4 regions of the Mesorhizobium sp. B2-6-1 genome follow, and region 2 is predicted to be linked to each of the others. Evidence: predicted binding sites of a transcription regulator. Region 2 holds the regulator's gene; each other region holds the start of a gene.
What was found. Region 2 encodes PhoB, which activates phosphate uptake and scavenging genes when phosphate is short. Its sites were predicted from a motif close to TGTCATNNANCTGTCAT; they were not measured.

Region 1: FJ443_RS00545 (DUF1045 domain-containing protein) is a predicted target of PhoB. The motif match lies at 2,960-2,976, and genes of this name have one in related genera.
Region 3: FJ443_RS25490 (LTA synthase family protein) is a predicted target of PhoB. The motif match lies at 3,647-3,663, and genes of this name have one in related genera.
Region 4: phnC (phosphonate ABC transporter ATP-binding protein) is a predicted target of PhoB. The motif match lies at 1,725-1,741, and genes of this name have one in related genera.

Annotation. Positions count from the first base shown of each region.
Region 1 covers NZ_VFUH01000001.1:103,550-108,064, forward strand. Annotated here, with positions in the region: gene iolD (3D-(3,5/4)-trihydroxycyclohexane-1,2-dione acylhydrolase (decyclizing)) at 1-725, shown strand, start outside; gene iolE (myo-inosose-2 dehydratase) at 870-1,787, shown strand; gene FJ443_RS00535 (DUF3329 domain-containing protein) at 1,828-2,046, shown strand; gene iolB (5-deoxy-glucuronate isomerase) at 2,051-2,863, shown strand; gene FJ443_RS00545 (DUF1045 domain-containing protein) at 3,015-3,722, shown strand; gene FJ443_RS00550 (alpha-D-ribose 1-methylphosphonate 5-triphosphate diphosphatase) at 3,767-4,515, shown strand, end outside.
Region 2 covers NZ_VFUH01000019.1:10,341-14,855, reverse strand. Annotated here, with positions in the region: gene FJ443_RS27850 (sugar ABC transporter permease) at 1-76, opposite strand, end outside; gene xylF (D-xylose ABC transporter substrate-binding protein) at 219-1,259, opposite strand; gene FJ443_RS27840 (ROK family protein) at 1,519-2,760, shown strand; gene phoB (phosphate regulon transcriptional regulator PhoB) at 2,768-3,457, opposite strand; gene phoU (phosphate signaling complex protein PhoU) at 3,477-4,184, opposite strand; gene pstB (phosphate ABC transporter ATP-binding protein PstB) at 4,210-4,515, opposite strand, start outside.
Region 3 covers NZ_VFUH01000015.1:46,511-51,025, reverse strand. Annotated here, with positions in the region: gene FJ443_RS25495 (pilus assembly protein) at 1-1,634, shown strand, start outside; gene FJ443_RS25490 (LTA synthase family protein) at 1,680-3,608, opposite strand; gene FJ443_RS25485 (recombinase family protein) at 3,817-4,515, shown strand, end outside.
Region 4 covers NZ_VFUH01000007.1:194,258-198,772, forward strand. Annotated here, with positions in the region: gene phnD (phosphonate ABC transporter substrate-binding protein) at 1-715, opposite strand, end outside; gene phnC (phosphonate ABC transporter ATP-binding protein) at 807-1,655, opposite strand; gene FJ443_RS16745 (DapH/DapD/GlmU-related protein) at 1,917-2,534, opposite strand; gene phnL (phosphonate C-P lyase system protein PhnL) at 2,531-3,238, opposite strand; gene phnK (phosphonate C-P lyase system protein PhnK) at 3,303-4,079, opposite strand; partial or broken gene FJ443_RS16760 (alpha-D-ribose 1-methylphosphonate 5-phosphate C-P-lyase PhnJ) at 4,208-4,515, opposite strand, start outside.

The DNA.
Region 1 (4,515 bases), on a different contig from region 2:
AGGAATGGCAGGCCGAAGCCGCCAAGGTGACGGCGTCGACCAATGCCGCCTACCCTTCCGACGCGCAGGTGATCGGCGCCGTGCAACGCGCCATGGGCTCCGGCGTGACGCTGCTCAACGCCGCCGGCGGGCTGCCGGGCGAATTGCACAAGCTTTGGCAGGCCGGCGCGCCCGGCTCCTACCACGCAGAATACGGCTTCTCGACCATGGGCTATGAGATTGCGGGCGGGCTCGGCACCAAGATGGCCAAGCCTGACGAAGAGGTCGTCGTCATGATCGGCGACGGCTCTTATCTGATGCTCAATTCCGAGATCGCCACCTCGGTGATGCTCGGCCTGAAGCTGACCATCGTGCTGCTCGACAACAGGGGTTTTGGCTGCATCAACCGGCTGCAGATGGCGACCGGCGGCGCCAACTTCAACAATCTCCTGAAGGACGCGCGCCACGAGGTGCTGCCCGACGTCGACTTTGCCGCGCACGCCGCGAGCATGGGGGCGATCGCCGAGAAGGTCTCGTCGATCGCAGGGCTGGAGACGGCGCTGGCTCAGGCGAAAGGCAACGACCGCACCACGGTGCTGGTCATCGACACCGATCCGCTGGTCTCCACCGATGCCGGCGGCCACTGGTGGGACGTGGCGGTGCCGGAAGTCTCCGAGCGCAGCCAAGTGAACGCGGCGCGCAAGGTCTATGACGAGAAGCGGCGGATGCAGAGCGTCGGCGATTGATCTCGGCGCTGCCCACCCCCTACCTCTCCTTGTGGGGAGGTCGGACCGAAGGTCCGGGTGGGGTCTGGCGCCGCACCCCCACCCCGCTGCTTCGCAGCGACCCTCCCCACAAGGGGGAGGGTGAACAAGAACCGGAGTGACGACTTGAAAGCCAAACTGGGCATGTCCCCCATCGCGTGGTGGAACGACGATCTTGCGGAACTCAGCGACGACGTGTCGTTGGAGGAGTGCCTACGCCAGTCGCGTTCGGCCGGCTTCACCGGCATGGAGATGGGACGGCGCTTTCCCAAGGACCCCAAGGTGATGCTGCCGATCCTGAAGGCGGCTGACGTCACACTGTGCGGCGGCTGGTTCTCGGGCACGCTGGTCGACGAGGAGATGAGCAAGAACAAGGATCGCATCCAGCCGATGATCGACCTGTTCAAGGCGGTCAACGCGCCTTGCATCGTCTATGGCGAGGTTGGCCGTTCGATCCAGGGCGACCGCTCGAAGCCGCTCGCCACCAAGCCGAAACTCTCGAGCGACGAGATGAAGGCCTATGCCAGGCGCCTGACCGAATTCGGCGAATGGTGCGCCGAGCAAGGCATGCCGCTTTCCTATCATCACCATATGGCGGCGGTGGTCGAGACCGAGGCGGAGCTCGACGCCTTCATGCGCCATTCCGGAGCGGGCATTCCGCTGCTGCTTGACGCTGGACATCTGGCCTTTGCCGGCGGCGATGTGCTGCGCGCCATCGACAATCACCACAAGCGCATCAGCCATGTGCATGTGAAGGATGTACGCATGGGCGTGATCGAGAAGCTCGACCGCACGAGGCAGTCCTTCCTCGATGCGGTGGCTCTCGGCGCCTTCACCGTGCCGGGCGACGGCTCGCTGGATTTCGGCGCCATCGTGCAGCGTTTCGCCGACCACGGCTATGAAGGCTGGTTCGTGGTCGAGGCCGAACAGGACCCGAAGAAGAACCCGCCGCTCAAGATGGCGCAGGTGGGCCACAAGGAGTTGATGCGGGTGATGACGGCGGCCGGCTACACGGTCGAGACCCAGGGCTTCCCCGATGTCTGATCGGGTTCTCGCCAGGCCGGGCTTGCTGTAGGTTGCCGCGATGAAAGATTCCGAGCACCCCTTCTTCCGGCCCCTATGGCGGCGTGTCGCCGTCGTCGCGGTCTGCGTCATCTGGTCGATCATCGAATTCGCGAGCGGCACGCCGTTCTGGGGCGTGATCGCGCTGGGCTTCGCCGGCTATGGCGTCTGGCAGTTTTTTTATCTCTACAAGCCGGCCGACGAGAACAAGGCGCCCGCCGAAGTCGAACCGAAGGAGTAACCGGATGTCGAAGCTGCTGGTCAAAGCCGACAAGGGCCATGGCCGTGTCGCGCATGTCACGCCGCAAAGCGCCGGATGGACCTATGTCGGGTTCGACCTGCACCGGCTGGAACCGGGCGAAACGGCTTCGGGAACAACGGACGATCGCGAAGTCTGCCTGGTGTTCGTCACCGGCAAGGGCACGGTCACGGCCGGCGGCAAGGATCTCGGCCTGCTTGGCCAGCGCATGTCGCCCTTCGAAGGCAAACCATGGTCGGTCTATGTGCCGCAGGGATCGGACTGGTCGGTGACGGCTGATAGCGGACTGGAACTGGCGGTCTGCTCGGCGCCGGGATTGAGCGGCGGCCTGCCGGTTCGCGTCATCGGGCCTGACGACCTCGGCCAGGAGGTGCGCGGCAAGGGCACCAATACGCGCTACGTCACCAACATCCTGCCCGAGGGCAAGCCGGCCGATTCGCTGCTGGTGGTCGAGGTCATCACGCCCGGCGGCCATACGTCGAGCTATCCGCCGCACAAGCACGACCAGGACAATCTGCCTAACGAATCCTATCTCGAGGAAACCTATTATCACCGCCTCAACCCGCCGCAGGGCTTTGCTTTCCAGCGGGTCTATACCGACGCCGACAAGGACGGCTCCCGCGCGCTGGACGAGGCGATGGCGATCGAGGACGGCGACGTCGTGCTGGTGCCCAAGGGCTATCACCCCTGCGCGGCTTGCCATGGCTACGACCTCTACTATCTCAACGTCATGGCCGGCCCGAAGCGGACGTGGAAATTCCACAATGCGCCCGAGCACGAATGGCTGATGAAGGCCTGACCGTTGCGCGTTCACGGCTGAACCTGTTGGTCCAGATCAGAAAAATCGTCGGCTAAGGACCGGCGGGGTCGATTTGCCTTCGAAAACCCTTCAAAGCTTCGTCAATCCGTCATGGAAATCACCTATGGCAACGGGCTGACGAGGATTTTCGATGCGCTACGCCATCTACTTCACCCCCCAACAGGACGAAAAATTGGCGCGGATCGCCGCCAACTGGCTGGGCCGTGACCCGTTCGGCGCCGCGACGCGACCGGTGGAGGCGGTGGGCGATTTGTCGGCGGCGGAAGTCGCCTTCCACACCGCATCGGCACGGCGCTATGGTTTTCACGCAACGCTGAAAGCCCCTTTCCGGTTAGCGGCCAACGAAACCGAAGCCTCGTTGCGCGCAGCGCTCGACGCCTTTGCCGAGGCGACGCCCGTTGTGATGATCCCGCGTCTCGTCGTCAGCCAGATCGACGGTTTCTTCGCACTGGTGCCGGAGGCGCCATTGCCTCCGCTCAATCGCTTCGCCGATGACGTGGTGCGCGATTTCGACCGCTTTCGCGCGCCGTTGACGGAGGCCGAGATCGAGCGGCGCAGCCCGGACTCGCTGAAGCCGGGCGAATTCCGCAATCTCTGCCAATGGGGCTATCCTTACGTCTTCGAGAGCTTCCGCTTTCACATGACGCTGTCCGGCAGGGCCGGGCCACAGGAAAGCCTTCGTCTTCGCCTGGCAATCGAGGGCCTGTTCGCCGAGGTGCTGCGCCAGCCGGTTCCGGTGGACGCGCTGACGTTGTTCATCGAGCCCGAACCCGGCGCCCCGTTCATGGTGCTTTCCCAGCACGCGCTCGGGCGCCGTCCGGCCAGAAAAACCGCCTGAAGCAACAAGCCGTAAAGGCGAGAAAAAACCAAGGACTGCCTGAAATGACCGCCGAGACCATTCTGAGCAACGCCCGCATCGTTCTTGCCGACGAGATCATCGAGGGCTCGCTCGTGATGCGTGACGGTCTGATCGCCGACATATCCTCCGGCGCCGTGCGAGCCGGCGAGGACATGGCTGGCGACTTCATCATTCCGGGGCTGGTCGAGCTTCACACCGATCATCTCGAAGGCCATTATGCGCCGCGGCCGAAGGTGCGGTGGAACCCGATCGCCGCCGTGCTCGCCCATGACGCGCAAGTGGCGACCGCCGGCATTACCACCGTGCTCGACGCCTTGCGTGTCGGCATGGACCAGGATGCCGATCTCAACGCCACCGATATCCGCAAGCTCGCCGACGCGATCGAGGACAGCGTGCGGATGGATCGATTGCGGGCCGACCATTTCATCCATCTGCGCTGCGAGGTCTCGGCGCCGGATTGCCTCAGGGCCTTCGCCAATTTCGAGACCGACGAACGGGTGAAGCTCGCCTCGCTGATGGACCATGCGCCGGGCCAGCGCCAGTTCGTCAACCTCGAAACCTATGCCTACTACTATCAACGCAAGCTGAAGCTGACCGATCGCGATTTCCAGAAATTCTGCGAGAAGCGGATGGGCGAATCGGCACGGAATTCGGCCCCGAACCGCGTCTTCATCGCCGCCGCCTGCCACGAGCGCGGCATCGTGCTTGCGAGCCATGACGATGCGACGACGGGCCATGTCGACGAAGCCATCGAGCAAGGCGTGCGCGTTGC
Region 2 (4,515 bases):
TAAGGAACCGGGCGACGGCGCCGAGTTCCGACGCACGCGCGGTGTCGGCCTGCGGGTTGGACGTCGTATCGGTCATGATTTTCTCCCACCGGCCTGCCCGTCCGATGCGGGATGCCGGAAGCCAGTCTAGAAGTTACTCGCCCGAGGCGGAAAAACAAATCTTCTTGAAAAAACGCCGCGGCTTGGCAGCCGCGGCGTTCATCGCATGAAATGGAAGATCAGTTGCAGGCCGCTACGCTGCCCGCCGCGACGCCGGCACAGACCTCGTCTTTCTTGATCCAGCCGGCGTCGATGACGACGTTGAGATTGTCCTTGGTGATCGCAACCGGGGTGAGGAACAGCGATTTGACGGTGTTCCCACCGGGCGTTGTGAAGTCCTTGACGCCGGCGATATCGGTCATCTTCTTGCCGTCGGCCAGCTGCGAGGCGATCTCGGCGGCATTCTTGCCGAGTTCACGCGCGTCCTTCCACACCGACACGGTCTGCGTGCCGAGCGCGATGCGGTTCAGCGCCGCGTGGTCGCCGTCCTGGCCCGAGACCGGAACGGTACCGGCCAGGCCTTGAGCCGTCAGCGCCGCGACGACGCCGCCGGCAGTGCCGTCATTGGCCGCGACCACCGCGTCGACCTTGTTGTCGTTGGCGGTCAGGAACTGCTCCATGTTCTTCTGCGCGTTGGCCGGCAGCCAGCCATCCGTATAGGCTTCGCCGACATTCTTGATCTTGCCGCTGTCGATGGCGTCCTTGAGCACTTCCATGGAGCCCGAGAACAGGAAATCGGCATTCGGATCGGCACCCGAGCCCTTGATGAAGACGTAGTTGCCTTCCGGCTTCACCTTGAACACTTCGCGGGCCTGCATGCGGCCGACTTCCTTGTTGTCGAAGGTCAGATAGAAGACGTCCTTGTTCTCGATCAGGCGGTCATAGCCGACGACCGGAATGCCTTCGTCGAGCGCCTTCTGCACCGCCGGGCCGATGGCGGAGGCGTCCTGCGCCAGGATGATCAGCGAATTGGCGCCCTGGGAGATCAGGCTCTCGACGTCGGTGAGCTGCTTGCCGGGATTGGACTGGGCGTCGGCGGAAATATACTTGTCGCCGGCGGCTTCGATCGCCTTCTTCATGGCGGCCTCGTCGGTCTTCCAGCGCTCTTCCTGGAAGTTCGACCAGGAAACGCCGATGACCTTGTCCTTCGCCTGCGCGACCGACGCGAGCGTCAGCGACATGGCGACACCCGCCAGGATGGCGGCTGTGAATCTCTTCATCTTAATCCTCCCTGCGCCGCGTATGGCGCGACCAAACAGGCCCGTAGGCCGGCACAAAGGCTCTATTTTTTCGAGCCTCGAAAAAACACTGGTCCATCGTCGGAACGCTGTCAACGTCGATTCTGATGTATTTTGATGTCCTCGTGAATTTTTTTCGAGCTCCGGAATAAATAATGACAGCCAAGGCCGGTTCTGCCAGTATTTGACGGTCGTCGGGATCCTGGGGAGAGAACGCGGCGACGGGGAGGATGCGAGAAACATGTCGGTCGGAATCCGCCACGACGATTTGCGCCGACGCAACCGGGCGATGGTGATCGCGGCCGTGCGCCGTGCCGGGCAGCCCTCGCGCACCGAGATTGCCGCGACCACCGGGCTCAGCCATTCCACCATATCGGCGATCTCCTCCGACCTGATTGGCGAAGGCATCCTGGCGCAGAGCAAGCCGAGCGAGGCCGGTGCGCTGAAACGCGGTCGGCCGCAGGTCGGCCTCAGCCTCAACCCTGAAGCCGCGGCGGTGATGACCGTTGTGCTGTCGCTGAATTTCCTCTCCGTCGCAGTCATCGACTATGCCGGCCAGGTGATATCTGAGGAGCAGCGCCGGCTGGACACGCTGACCCTGTCGCGCGAGGCGCTGATCGGCGAATGCGTGGCCATCGTCAGGCGGCGGTTCGAGGATCCCGACCTCGACGTCGGCAGCATCGCCCGTATCGCGCTGGCGATCCAGGGCATCACCGACACGGATGCGCGCGCCATGCTGTGGTCGCCGATCACGCCGCAGACCGACATCGCCTTCGCCGACATACTGGAGGCCGAGTTCGGCATTCCCGCCACCATGGAGAACGATTGCAACATGATGGCGGTGGCGCTGCGCTGGCGCGATCCCCAGCGCTACCGCGACGACTTCATCGCCATACTTTTGTCGCACGGCATCGGCATGGGCTTGGTGCTGAAGGGTGAACTGTTCACCGGCACCCATTCATCCGGAGGCGAGTTCGGCCACATGATCCATCGCCCCGGCGGGGCGCTCTGCCGCTGCGGGCGGCGCGGCTGCGTCGAGGCCTATGCCGGCAACTATGCCATTTGGCGCAACGCGAGGCAGCTTGGCGAGGACACCCAGCCCGTCGACGTCAGCGACGCCGACATGCGCACCCTGGCGGCCTCGGCGCGCGAAAAGGACGGGCCGGAGCGCGAAGCCTACCGCAAGGCCGGCGAGGCGCTGGGTTACGGCCTTGGCAGCCTGTTCGCCCTGATCGATCCGGCGCCGGTCGCCATGGTCGGCGTCAGCGCCGCCGCCTTCGACCTGATCGAGCCGGCTCTGCGCGAGGCCATTGCCCAGACCGCCGGCGGCCAGCACTCGAAATCGATTTCCTTCGACACCGAGCCGAACGAACTGCCGCTGATCCGCGAGGGCTGCGCCATGCGCGCGCTAACCTTCGTCGACCAGGAAATTTTCGCGCCGGGGGCACAGGCGAAATCAGGCATAGGCGAGAACGTTGCGTGACATATCCCTAGTCTTCGCGGATCGCGTACCCCGCGCCCCGAATGGTGCGGATCACGTCAGGCATGCGGCCGTTGTTGACCGCCTTGCGCAGCCGGCCGACATGCACGTCCACGGTGCGCTCGTCGATATAGATCGTTTCGCCCCAGACATTGTCGAGCAGTTGGCTGCGCGAGAACACGCGGCCGGGATGTCGCATCATGAATTCGAGCAGGCGGAACTCGGTCGGCCCGAGCCGGATCTCGCTTTTCTTGCGGTAGACCCGGTGCGATTCACGGTCGAGCACGATGTCGCCGACCTTGAGCACGCTGGACAGAACTTCGGGCTTGGCGCGGCGCAGCAGCGCCTTGACGCGTGCCATGAATTCCGGCGTTGAGAACGGCTTGACCAGATAGTCGTCGGCGCCGGTGGAGAGACCGCGCACCCGGTCGCTTTCCTCGCCGCGCGCCGTCAGCATGATGATCGGCAGCCGCTCGGTATCGGGCCGCATGCGGAGACGGCGGCAGAGCTCGATGCCGGACACCGCCGGCACCATCCAGTCGAGCACAAGAAGGTCAGGGACATTCTCATGCAAGCGGATCTCGGCTTCGTCGCCGCGCGTCACCACCTCTACCTGATAACCCTCCGATTCCAGATTGTAACGGAGCAGCACACCCAGCGGCTCCTCGTCCTCCACCACCATGATGCGTGGCGCGATCATCGACTGGTCACCCCTGCCGTCAAGCCGCTGGCGCCGACATCGCCGTCTCGTCCTGCTTCGGGCGATTGGCGGGCAATTGCGTGCCGGTCAGCACATAATAGGCATTTTCGGCAATGTTGGTCACGTGATCGCCGATGCGCTCGAGATTCTTGGCGCAGAACAAAAGATGCGTGCAGGCGGTGATGTTGCGCGGATCCTCCATCATGTAGGTCAGCAGCTCGCGGAAGACCGACGTGTATTTGACGTCGATGCGTTCATCGTCGGCGCGCAGCTTGGCAAGTGCCGCGGCATCGCGCGCCGCATACTCCTCGATCACACCTTGGACCTGGATCAGCACAAGCTGCGCCATGGCGTCGATGGAGTGCGACAGGTCGCGCGGCGTGGCGGCAAGGCCGACGGTGCCGACGCGCTTGGCGATGTTCTTGGCGAGATCGCCGATGCGTTCGAGATCGCCCGCCATGCGGATCGAGCCGACGACATGGCGCAGATCGTCCGCCATGGGCTGCCGCTTGGCGATCAGGGTGATGGCGCGGTCGTCGAGTTCGCGCTGGCGCGCATCCATGATCGCGTCGTCGGAGACGACGCGCTGGGCGAGCGCGTTGTCGGAATTCAGGAGCGCCTTGGTCGCGCCGCCGACCATCGATGAGGCGAGATCGCCCATGTCGCGGATCAGCCTGCTGATCTGTCCGAGATCTTCGTCAAAGGCTGCGACTGTGTGTTCGGCCATGATCTTGGTCCTCGTATGCCTGGGATCAGCCGAAGCGGCCGGTGATATAGTCCTGCGTGCGCTTCTCGCGGGGCGACGTGAAGATCTTCTCGGTGCGGTCGAACTCGACCAGCTCGCCCAGATACATGAAGGCGGTCTGCTTCGACACGCGCGCCGCCTGCTGCATGTTGTGGGTGACGATGACGATCGTATAATCGGCCTGCAACTCGTCGATCAGCTCCTCGATCTTGGCGGTCGACAGCGGATCGAGCGCCGAGGCAGGCTCGTCGAGCAGGATGACCTCCGGCTTCACCGCCACCGTGCGGGCGATGCAGAGGCGCTGCTGCTGGCC
Region 3 (4,515 bases), on a different contig from region 2:
TGTCGGCGGTGGCCTTCGCAGCCGATGTCTCCACCATCATGCGGGCCAAGAGCAACCTGCAGAATGCGCTCGACGCGGCAAATCTCGCCTCCTCGCATCTCGGCGATCTGGACATCACCCGCACCGACGCCTTCAACCGCTATTTCCAGGCCAACGTAGCCGGACATGGCGAACTCACAAATGCGCGGGCCACGTTGACGGTCGACAGGGGCGTCAACTTCGTCAAGACGAAGGCCGTCGCCTCGGCTGACGTCGATTTGAACTTCGCCTTCCTGCTCGGTGAGAGCAGGCACATCGTGGTCGATGCCTCGGCGGTCGAATCGAACAACCAGCTCGAAGTCGTGCTGGTTCTGGACAACACCGGCTCGATGGCCGGCGCCAAAATTGCTGCCCTCAAGACAGCGACGGACAATCTGCTCAAATATCTGGAAGCGGCGCAATCACCGACGCGCAAGGTCCGCGTGGCGCTGGTACCCTTCGTCACGGCTGTCAATGTCAACGGCGACGGGTTCGACCCGTCCTGGATCGACATGGACGGCAAGTCATCCACCAATGGAATCAATTTCCCCGTCATCAACGACAAGCGTCCCAATCATATGGCGCTGTTCAGGCAGTTGATGAAAGATCCGGCCTCTGCCGCCAAATTGACGGGGTGGAAGGACGGCAAGGGGGAGGATACGGGTTGGAAAGGCTGCGTCGAGGCGCGGCCTGGTGTCCTTAATATCGCCGATACGCCGCCTGATCCACGTTACCCTGACACTCTGTTCGTGCCTTATTTCGCGCCGGACAGTCCGGGAAAGGGGACGAGACCTTCCAGCGGCTATTCAAACGATGCCTATCACTACAACAATTCCTTTATCGACGACGCCCCTGATGAGGCCAAACTTGCTCGGAATGGCGGACTGAATATTCTCGGAATAGATCTGAGCGGCTTGCTCGGAAGTGCTGCCGGGCTTTTGCGGGGTGATCTTGAAACAGTCGCCAAATATGTGGCGCCGCAGAACACCGCCATTGCCACCGCGGTCACAAACGATCCAAACGCCTTGCAATTGACGGTGGGGCCAAACCGGTCCTGTCCCTCGCCAATCGTCCCCTTGACCGAAGACTTTACAAAACTTCGCAACGAGGCCGCCAAGATGCTTGCATGGGCGGGGTCCGGCACCAATGTTTCCGAGGGCCTGGCCTGGGGCCAGCGAGTGTTGTCGCCGAGTGCGCCATATGCCGAGGGGACGCCTTGGAAGACGCCTGGGGTGAGCAAGATCGTCATGTTGCTCACCGACGGCGAGAATGTCGTCTACGGCGCCAGCAACGAGACGACCAAGTCCGACTATACGTCCTATGGTTTTCTCGCGGGCTCAGCCTATGGCGCTGCCGGTCGGCTTGGATCGGACAATCAGACCACCGCCGCGCGCAATGTCGACGGATGGACCAAAAGCGTCTGCACGCAGCTGAAGAAGCAGGGCGCCGAAATCTACACGATGGTGCTGCAATCCGACACCGCCGCCAACCGCACGCTCTACAGCGCGTGCGCCTCGGATCCCAGCGACTACTATGCCGTCAACGATCCAAACAAATTGCCGAACGTGTTCCAGCAGATCGCCAACAAATTCTCGAAATTGCAACTGACGAATTGAACGCTCGACCCCGCTGGGCGGCATCCTGGAAGGATGCCGCGAATTTCAGCTCATATGGGCGACGACCTTGTCCACCGTTTCGGGGAAGAAGTCGGGCGCCGCGTGGCGTTTGCCGAACATCATGTCGTATTGCAGCAGCCGGAAGTCGCGGATCGCCGGGTCGATCTGCTTTTGCCGCGCCCAATCGGGCGTGGCTTCTCCCGCCGGCGTCAGCAGCAGATTGCGGTCGACCACGCGGTAGCGTTCGCGCATCTCGCCCAGGAAGCCGGTATAGTAGGGGTGGGTGATGCCGGCCGTTTTCAGGATGTGATAGGGCAGGAAGGCGGGGCTGACGGCGCCCATGTCCTTGGCAGGGCCTGTGCGGTTCGACCAGATGACCAGTGGCGTCTGATGATGCTCCAGCGCCGCCTCGGCGGAAGCCTCCTTGCGCGGCGCGACATTGTCCTTCATGAACCCGGTCTCTACATAGACCGGCCCAAGCGGCGGCAGATGGTCGCCGAAGAAGGCGATGACGGTGGGGCGAGAGCGTTTCTTTGCCCATTCGACCAGGCGTTCGAGACCGCGGTCCGCGTCGGCCGAGCCCTCGGTGTAACTCAGCAGCGATTCACGCGCCCATTGGCTGATCGGGGCCTGCACGGTGTGGGTCGGATTATAGTAGCGGTTCGGCTCGTAAGGGCCGTGGTTCTGCAGGCTGACGGCAAAGAAGAACACCGGGGCATCGCTGGCATCGGCCTCGCTGATGATCTCGTCCGTCATCGCCGCGTCGGATGCCAGCGGCCCGCGCTTTTGCATCGGCGGCAGCGTCTCTTCCGATCTGAAGTCGTCGAAGCCGAAATCGGCATAGACCGCGCCGCGGTTCCAGAACCAGTTGGTGCCCGGATGGATGGCGCGCGCCCTGTAGCCCTCCCTCTTCAGGAAGGTCGCCAGCGACGGCGTCGGCGTGCGCACATATTGCTGGTAGGGGATGCTGCCGGCCGGCAGGAAGGCGTTGGAGAAGCCGGTCAGTGCCTCGAACTCGATATTGGCGGTCATGCCGCCGAATTCGGGTGAGAACATGGAGCCCGAACGCAGCGCCCGCACATTGGGGATCGGATCGGGCGTGATGGTGACCCCGGGCAGCTTGGTCGGATCCCAGAAGGATTCGCTCATGACGACGATGATGTCGGGCTTTTCCTGGGGCACCGAGGCGGTCACCTGCGGCCTGTCGATGGCCGCGATCGCCTTTTCCGAATAGCCTGGCGGCGCCGAGACATGCGCCATCGGCACGTTGAGCGCGAAGGCGAGCGCAAAGCCGTTGGAGGCGTAATTTTCCTTCTGGTCCCACATAATCGGGATGATCTGCAGCCGGTCCCGGGTCCAGGAGAAGGTGGCATAGTCCATGATCGAGACGAAGAAGGCGAGCAGCGGCACCGCCAGCGTCAGCCGGGCGAGACGGCCCTTGCGGCTGAGTATGGGCACCTTTCGACGCCAGACCCGCCAGCCATAGATGAGCAGCGACAGGCCGGCGACGATGCCGACAATCATGGCAAGGGCAGTCATCGGGCGGTCACGCACCAGAAGCGGCAGCAGCGCCACGATCTGGCGGGAGTAGAGGAAATCGGTCGGGTAGAGGGGATCGCCGAGATAATGCGATTTCTGGTGACCGATGAAAGCCAGCGAGAGCGTCAGCGGCGCGACGATCATCAGGCTTTGATAGCTGCGGCCGAAAACGGCATCGAGGCCGACCAGAACCAGTGCGAACACCACGATCGTGGTCCAGCCCGGCTTGAGCGGCTGCAGGAAGAAGGAAACCGTGCCGGCGAAGTCGCCGCGCACGATCAATTCGATGGCGAACACCAGGACGGCCGCGATCAGCAGGCTGGTCAGCCCATAGCGTATGGTCGGCCACTTCCGTCCCGGCAGGTAGCCGGTGGAAGGATCGTCTTCCAGAAACTGTGGCGCGGCTTTGCCTGCGCCTTTCGAAATCCTAGCCACTTTAACTTCCCCACCCAGCGACAGACCCGTCACTCGATTGTCATGGAATTGTCACGCAAAGCTAGCGCCTGTGGCGGAAATAAGAGGAGCCAGCAAACGATTCGTGAGCGGTTTTCATCAGGAGTGATCAAGTAAAGCTTCTACCACCACGGGGAGGCTTGTATGTCCCGGCTGGCTTCCCATATGGCGGTTAAACTGGTGGAAGCCAATGAAATCGTTGTCTTTTTTAAAATCTCATTCATATACGGAAGATGTTGAAACATTGGCTACCGCAGGTAGTCCACTAGCCTATTCCTACATCCGCTGGTCATCAGCCATCCAAGGCGATGGGGACTCTTTGCGTCGTCAAAAGCACATGGCTGAAAAGTGGTGCCGGGAAAACGGCATCAGGCTGGCCGATGACAAAATCATGATCGATGCCGGCATCTCGGCATACCGGGGCAAGAACTTGAAGGAAGGTGCCTTGGGCGCATTCGTGGCCGCTGCGAAGGCCGGCAGCATTCTAAAGGGTTCGTTCCTCTTGCTGGAGTCGCTTGATCGCTTAAGCCGCATGCGCACCGTGGAAGTGCTGCGAATCTTCCTCGACATCATCCATGCTGGAATCGTGCTCGTCACGCTCGGGGAAGACGACGAAAAGCGCTTCCGTTGGGAAGACATCAACGAACGAGATTTGGAAGACGCCATCGACGAAATGAAGTCCAGCCATCGCTTCGTCCAGAAGCTTTCGAAACGTGTGAAAGACAGTTGGGTTGGCAGGACCAAGCTGGCACGGGAAACCGGCAAGCCGATCCCCGGCAACCTTCCTGCATGGCTCTACTATGACGCCAACGGGGATTTGCAGATGGATGAAGCCAAGGTGGCAATCGTCCAATGGATATTCGACATGTGCATTTCCGGCCTCGGGCTG
Region 4 (4,515 bases), on a different contig from region 2:
CGTTCGGGATCAGGCCCGAGCGCCAGACCTCGACGAAGTCGTTGGGGTCGACGGCGCCCTTGGCGACTTCCTTGTGGAAGGTGCCGGAGGTGTAGCCGTCCTTGAAGTCGCCGATGCCGGAGGAATCGTCCACCGCCACGTCGACCTTGCCGTCACGCACGGCGAGCACATTGTTCTCATGGCCGCCATTGAACTGGGTCGAGGCGAAGAAGGTCTCGTTCGACGCGCCCGTGTCCTTCGGAATCTGCGTCAGCGGGATCAGGTAGCCGGAGGTCGAATCCGGATCGGCGTAACCGAGCTTCTTGCCCTTGGCCGACTTGATGTCGGTGATGCCGGAGGACTTCAGCGCCAGGCCGATCGAATAGTAGCCGGTCGCGCCGTCGGTCTGCTGGGTGGTGAGAATCGGGGTTACCGCCTTGGGATCCTTGAGGACGACGCTGGCGTAGCCGGAAGCGCCGAGTTCGGCGAAGTCGAGCGTGCCGCCGAGAAGTCCCTGGATGACGCCGTCATAGTCGGCGGCCGGGAACAGCGAGACCTTCTCGAAGCCGAATTCGGCCTTCAGGTGATCGGCCAGGCACTGGTAGTTGCGCAGCCGGTCGGTTTCGTTCTCGCCGCCGAGGATGCCGACGCGGAATTCCTTCATATCGGCGGCATGCGCCGCGCCGGTGGCCATTGCAAGCACCGAAACGGCGCTGAAAACCATTTTCCTGAACATCTGATTTCTCTCCTGTAGGTTCCGGCCCCGCGCCGGCGGCGTTGGTGATTTTGACGGGTGCCCTGACGCGGGCTGGCGATCCAGGTCGCTCTCAGTAACCCGGGAACGCGGGTTCGAGCGGTCCGGCGGATGCGGCGATTTTTTGCTTGAAGGCAACGCTGGTCGAGGTGATGGCCTCGGAGATTTCGCCGCCATTGCTGTCGGCGCCATAGACGAGACGGACGGCCTCGCGGTTAAGCTCCTCCGGCGGCCCGTCGAACACGACCTTGCCCGCGGCCATGCCGATGATGCGGTTGCAATAGGTACGGGCGGTGTCCAGCGTGTGCAGGTTGGTGACCACGGTGATGCCTTCGCGCAAATTGATGTCCTGCAGCGAATCCATCACCACCTTGGCGTTGAGCGGGTCGAGCGAAGCGATCGGTTCGTCGGCCAGGATCACCCGGGGCTGCTGCATCATGGCGCGGGCAATGGCGACACGCTGCTGCTGGCCGCCCGACAAGGTGCCGGCGGGCTGCAGCGCGGTACGGGCGATGTCGAGCCGCTCGAGGGCCGCGACCGCCTGCGCACATTCGGTTCGCGAGAACATGCCGAAAAGGTTCGACAGGGTCGGACGATGGTTCAGCCGGCCGAGCAGCACATTGGTCAGCACGTCGAGGCGCGGCACAAGGTTGAATTGCTGGAAGATCATGGCGCAGTCGCGCTGCCAGCGCCTGAGCGGCGAACCGCGCAATTGCGAGACCTCGGCTCCGTCGAAGAAAATCGATCCATGGCTGGGATCGATGAGGCGGTTGATCATACGCAGAAGGGTCGACTTGCCGGCGCCGGAACGGCCGATGACGCCGACCATCTGACCCTGCGGGATCGAGATGCTGACATCGTTAACGGCGGTGTTCTTGCCAAATCGTCGGGTGACGCCGCGGATTTCGAGCGTGGCTGACATGGTGCGTTCCCGTCCAGTCGCGGTTGAAGGTCCTGTTGACCCTCGCTAGCGCAGCGCCATGAACCTGCGGTGTCGGATTGATGTCAGTTTTGTTACCACCCACAGCCGTGTCGTGCGCGATCAGGCCAGGACCAATCAGTTCCTCGAAGTGCTTCCATGTCCCTGAAGCTGCGGAAGGCAGGCGGCTCGAGAAGACAGCCCCCTGCCCGAACTCTATGTAAGGGATGCGAATAGTGAGCAGCCCTATTCCATTCACCACCGTCATCCACCGTATTTTTCCAGGAAAGCTTCGGCCTCGAGCTGACGGAAATCGTCGAGTGCGGCGCGCAGCCTCGCATGGTCCCAATCCCACCAGGCAAGCGCCTGGTAGCGCTCGGCGGTGCGGCGGTCGAAGCGCTCGCGGACCGGCTTTGCCGGCACGCCGGCGACGATGGTGTAGGGAGCGACATCCTTCGATACCACCGCTCCGGCGCCGACGGCGGCGCCATCGCCGACGGTGATGCCGGGCAGGACTGTCGAGCCATGGCCAAGCCATGTGTCGTGGCCGATTGTGACGCGCCTGGCGCGGCGCTCAGCGAAAAATTCGCTCTCGTGTTCGGCATCGTCCCAATAGTCCGATGCGCGGTAGGTGAAGTGGTGCAGCGTCGGTCGCCAGGTCGGGTGGTTGGTGGCGTTGATGCGCACGCTTGCCGCGATGTTGGAGAATTTGCCGATCGTCGCACACCAGACGGCGCAGTCCTGCATCATGTAGGAATAGTCGCCGAGTTCGCTTTCCGAAACCCGACAGCGGTCGGCGATTTCGGTCCACCGGCCAAGCGTCGAATTCTCCACATCCGCCGTCCGATGGACCAGCGGCGTTTCCGACAGTTTTTTAGTCATGCGGCGAGCTTTCCCGGGGCGAAGGCGGTGACGTCGATGATGCGGTCGGCCACCGCTTCGCGCACATCATGGTCGTGGAAGATGCCGAGCAGGGCGACGCCTGCCGCCTTCTTGGCGGCGATGAGTTCGATCACCACATCGCGGTTCCTGGCGTCGAGCGAAGCGGTCGGCTCGTCGAGCAGCAGGATCGGGTGCCCGGTGATGAAGCCGCGCGCGATGTTGACGCGCTGCTGCTCGCCGCCGGAGAAGGTCGCCGGCGGCAATGCCCAGAGTTTTTCCGGCAGGTTGAGCCGCGCCAGCAAGGCGCGCGCCTTGCTTCTTGCTGCTTCGCGATCCTCGCCGCGCTCCACCAGCGGCTCGGCGACGACGTCGAGCGCCGGTACGCGCGGCACGGTGCGCAGGAACTGGCTGACATAGCCGATGGTCTGGCGGCGCACGGCAAGCACGGTGCGTGGGCTGGCGCTGGCGAGATCGATGAGCCCGTCTTCGTGCGTGACGATGATCTGGCCTTCGTCGACGGCGTAATTGCCGTAGAGCATCTTCAGGATCGAGCTCTTGCCGGCCCCGGACGGGCCGCCGAGCACGGTGCATTCACCGGCGCGGATCGAGAAGGAGACACCGGCGACGACAGGCAGTTTGATGCCGTCGCGCAGATGCATGGTGAAGCTCTTGGCGAGATCGGAGACAACGAGAGGCGTCGGCATCAGAAGGTACTCCAATCGTTATTCGTTTGCGGGCAGGACAGAGGGGGGTGACTTGGCGCCATCGTCAAACCTGCAGAATCGAGGAAACAAGCAATTGCGTGTACGGCGCGCGCGGGTCGTCGAGCACACGGTCGGTGAGGCCGCTTTCGACGACGCGGCCGTCTTTCATCACTATCATGCGCTGGGACAAAAGCCGCGCCACCGCGAGGTCGTGGGTGACGACGATGGCGGCGAGGCCGAGATCGGTGACGAGGCCGCGCAAGAGATCGAGCAGGCGCGCCTGCACCGAGACGTCGAGGCCGCCTGTCGGTTCATCCATGAACACCAGCCGCGGGCCGGTGACGAGGTTGCGGGCAATCTGCAGGCGCTGGCGCATGCCGCCGGAAAAGGCGCGCGGCTCGTCGTCGATGCGGTCTTCCTCGATCTCGACGCGCGACAGCCAGTCAACGGCGGTGGCGCGGATCTTGCCGTAGTGGCGGTCGCCCACCGCCATCAGCCGCTCGCCGACATTGGCGCCGGCCGACACCGTCATGCGCAAGCCGTCGGCCGGATTCTGGTGGACAAAGCCCCAGTCGGTGCGCATCAGGAAGCGGCGCTCGGCCTCGCTCATGCGGTAGAGTTCGCGGAACTGGCCGTCGCGCATGCGGTAGCTGGCGGTGCCGGATGAGGGCAGCAGCCGCGTCGACAGGCAGTTGAGCAATGTCGTCTTGCCGGAGCCGGATTCGCCCACGACAGCCAGGACTTCGCCCGGCCACAGATCGAAGGTGACGTTGTCGCAGCCGACGCGCGAGCCGTAGAATTTCGAGAGCGCCGAAACGCGCAGCAAGGGTTCGTCGGTCATTGTATCTCCTTACCCTCCCCCTTGTGGGGAGGGTCGGCGCGCAGCGCCGGGGTGGGGGCTGCCGATGGGTCGCTACCCCCACCCGCGCCTTCGGCGCGACCTCCCCACAAGGGGGAGGTAGGGGTGCTGCGCCGCTTCTCGCAGTGGTCGGTGTCGGAGCAGACGAACATGTGGCCGCCGTGGTCGTCGAGGATGACCTCGTCGAGATAAACGTTCTCGGCGCCGCACAACGCGCAGGGCTGGTCGAAGGTCTGCACCTCGAACGGATGATCCTCGAAGTCGAGGCTGACCACATCAGTGAAGGGCGGCAGCGCGTAGATGCGCTTCTCGCGGCCGGCGCCGAACAGCTGCAAAGCCGGCGAGCGGTGCATCTTGGGATTGTCGAATTTCGGTGTCGGAGACGGGTCCATCACATAGCGGCCCTCGACCTTCACCG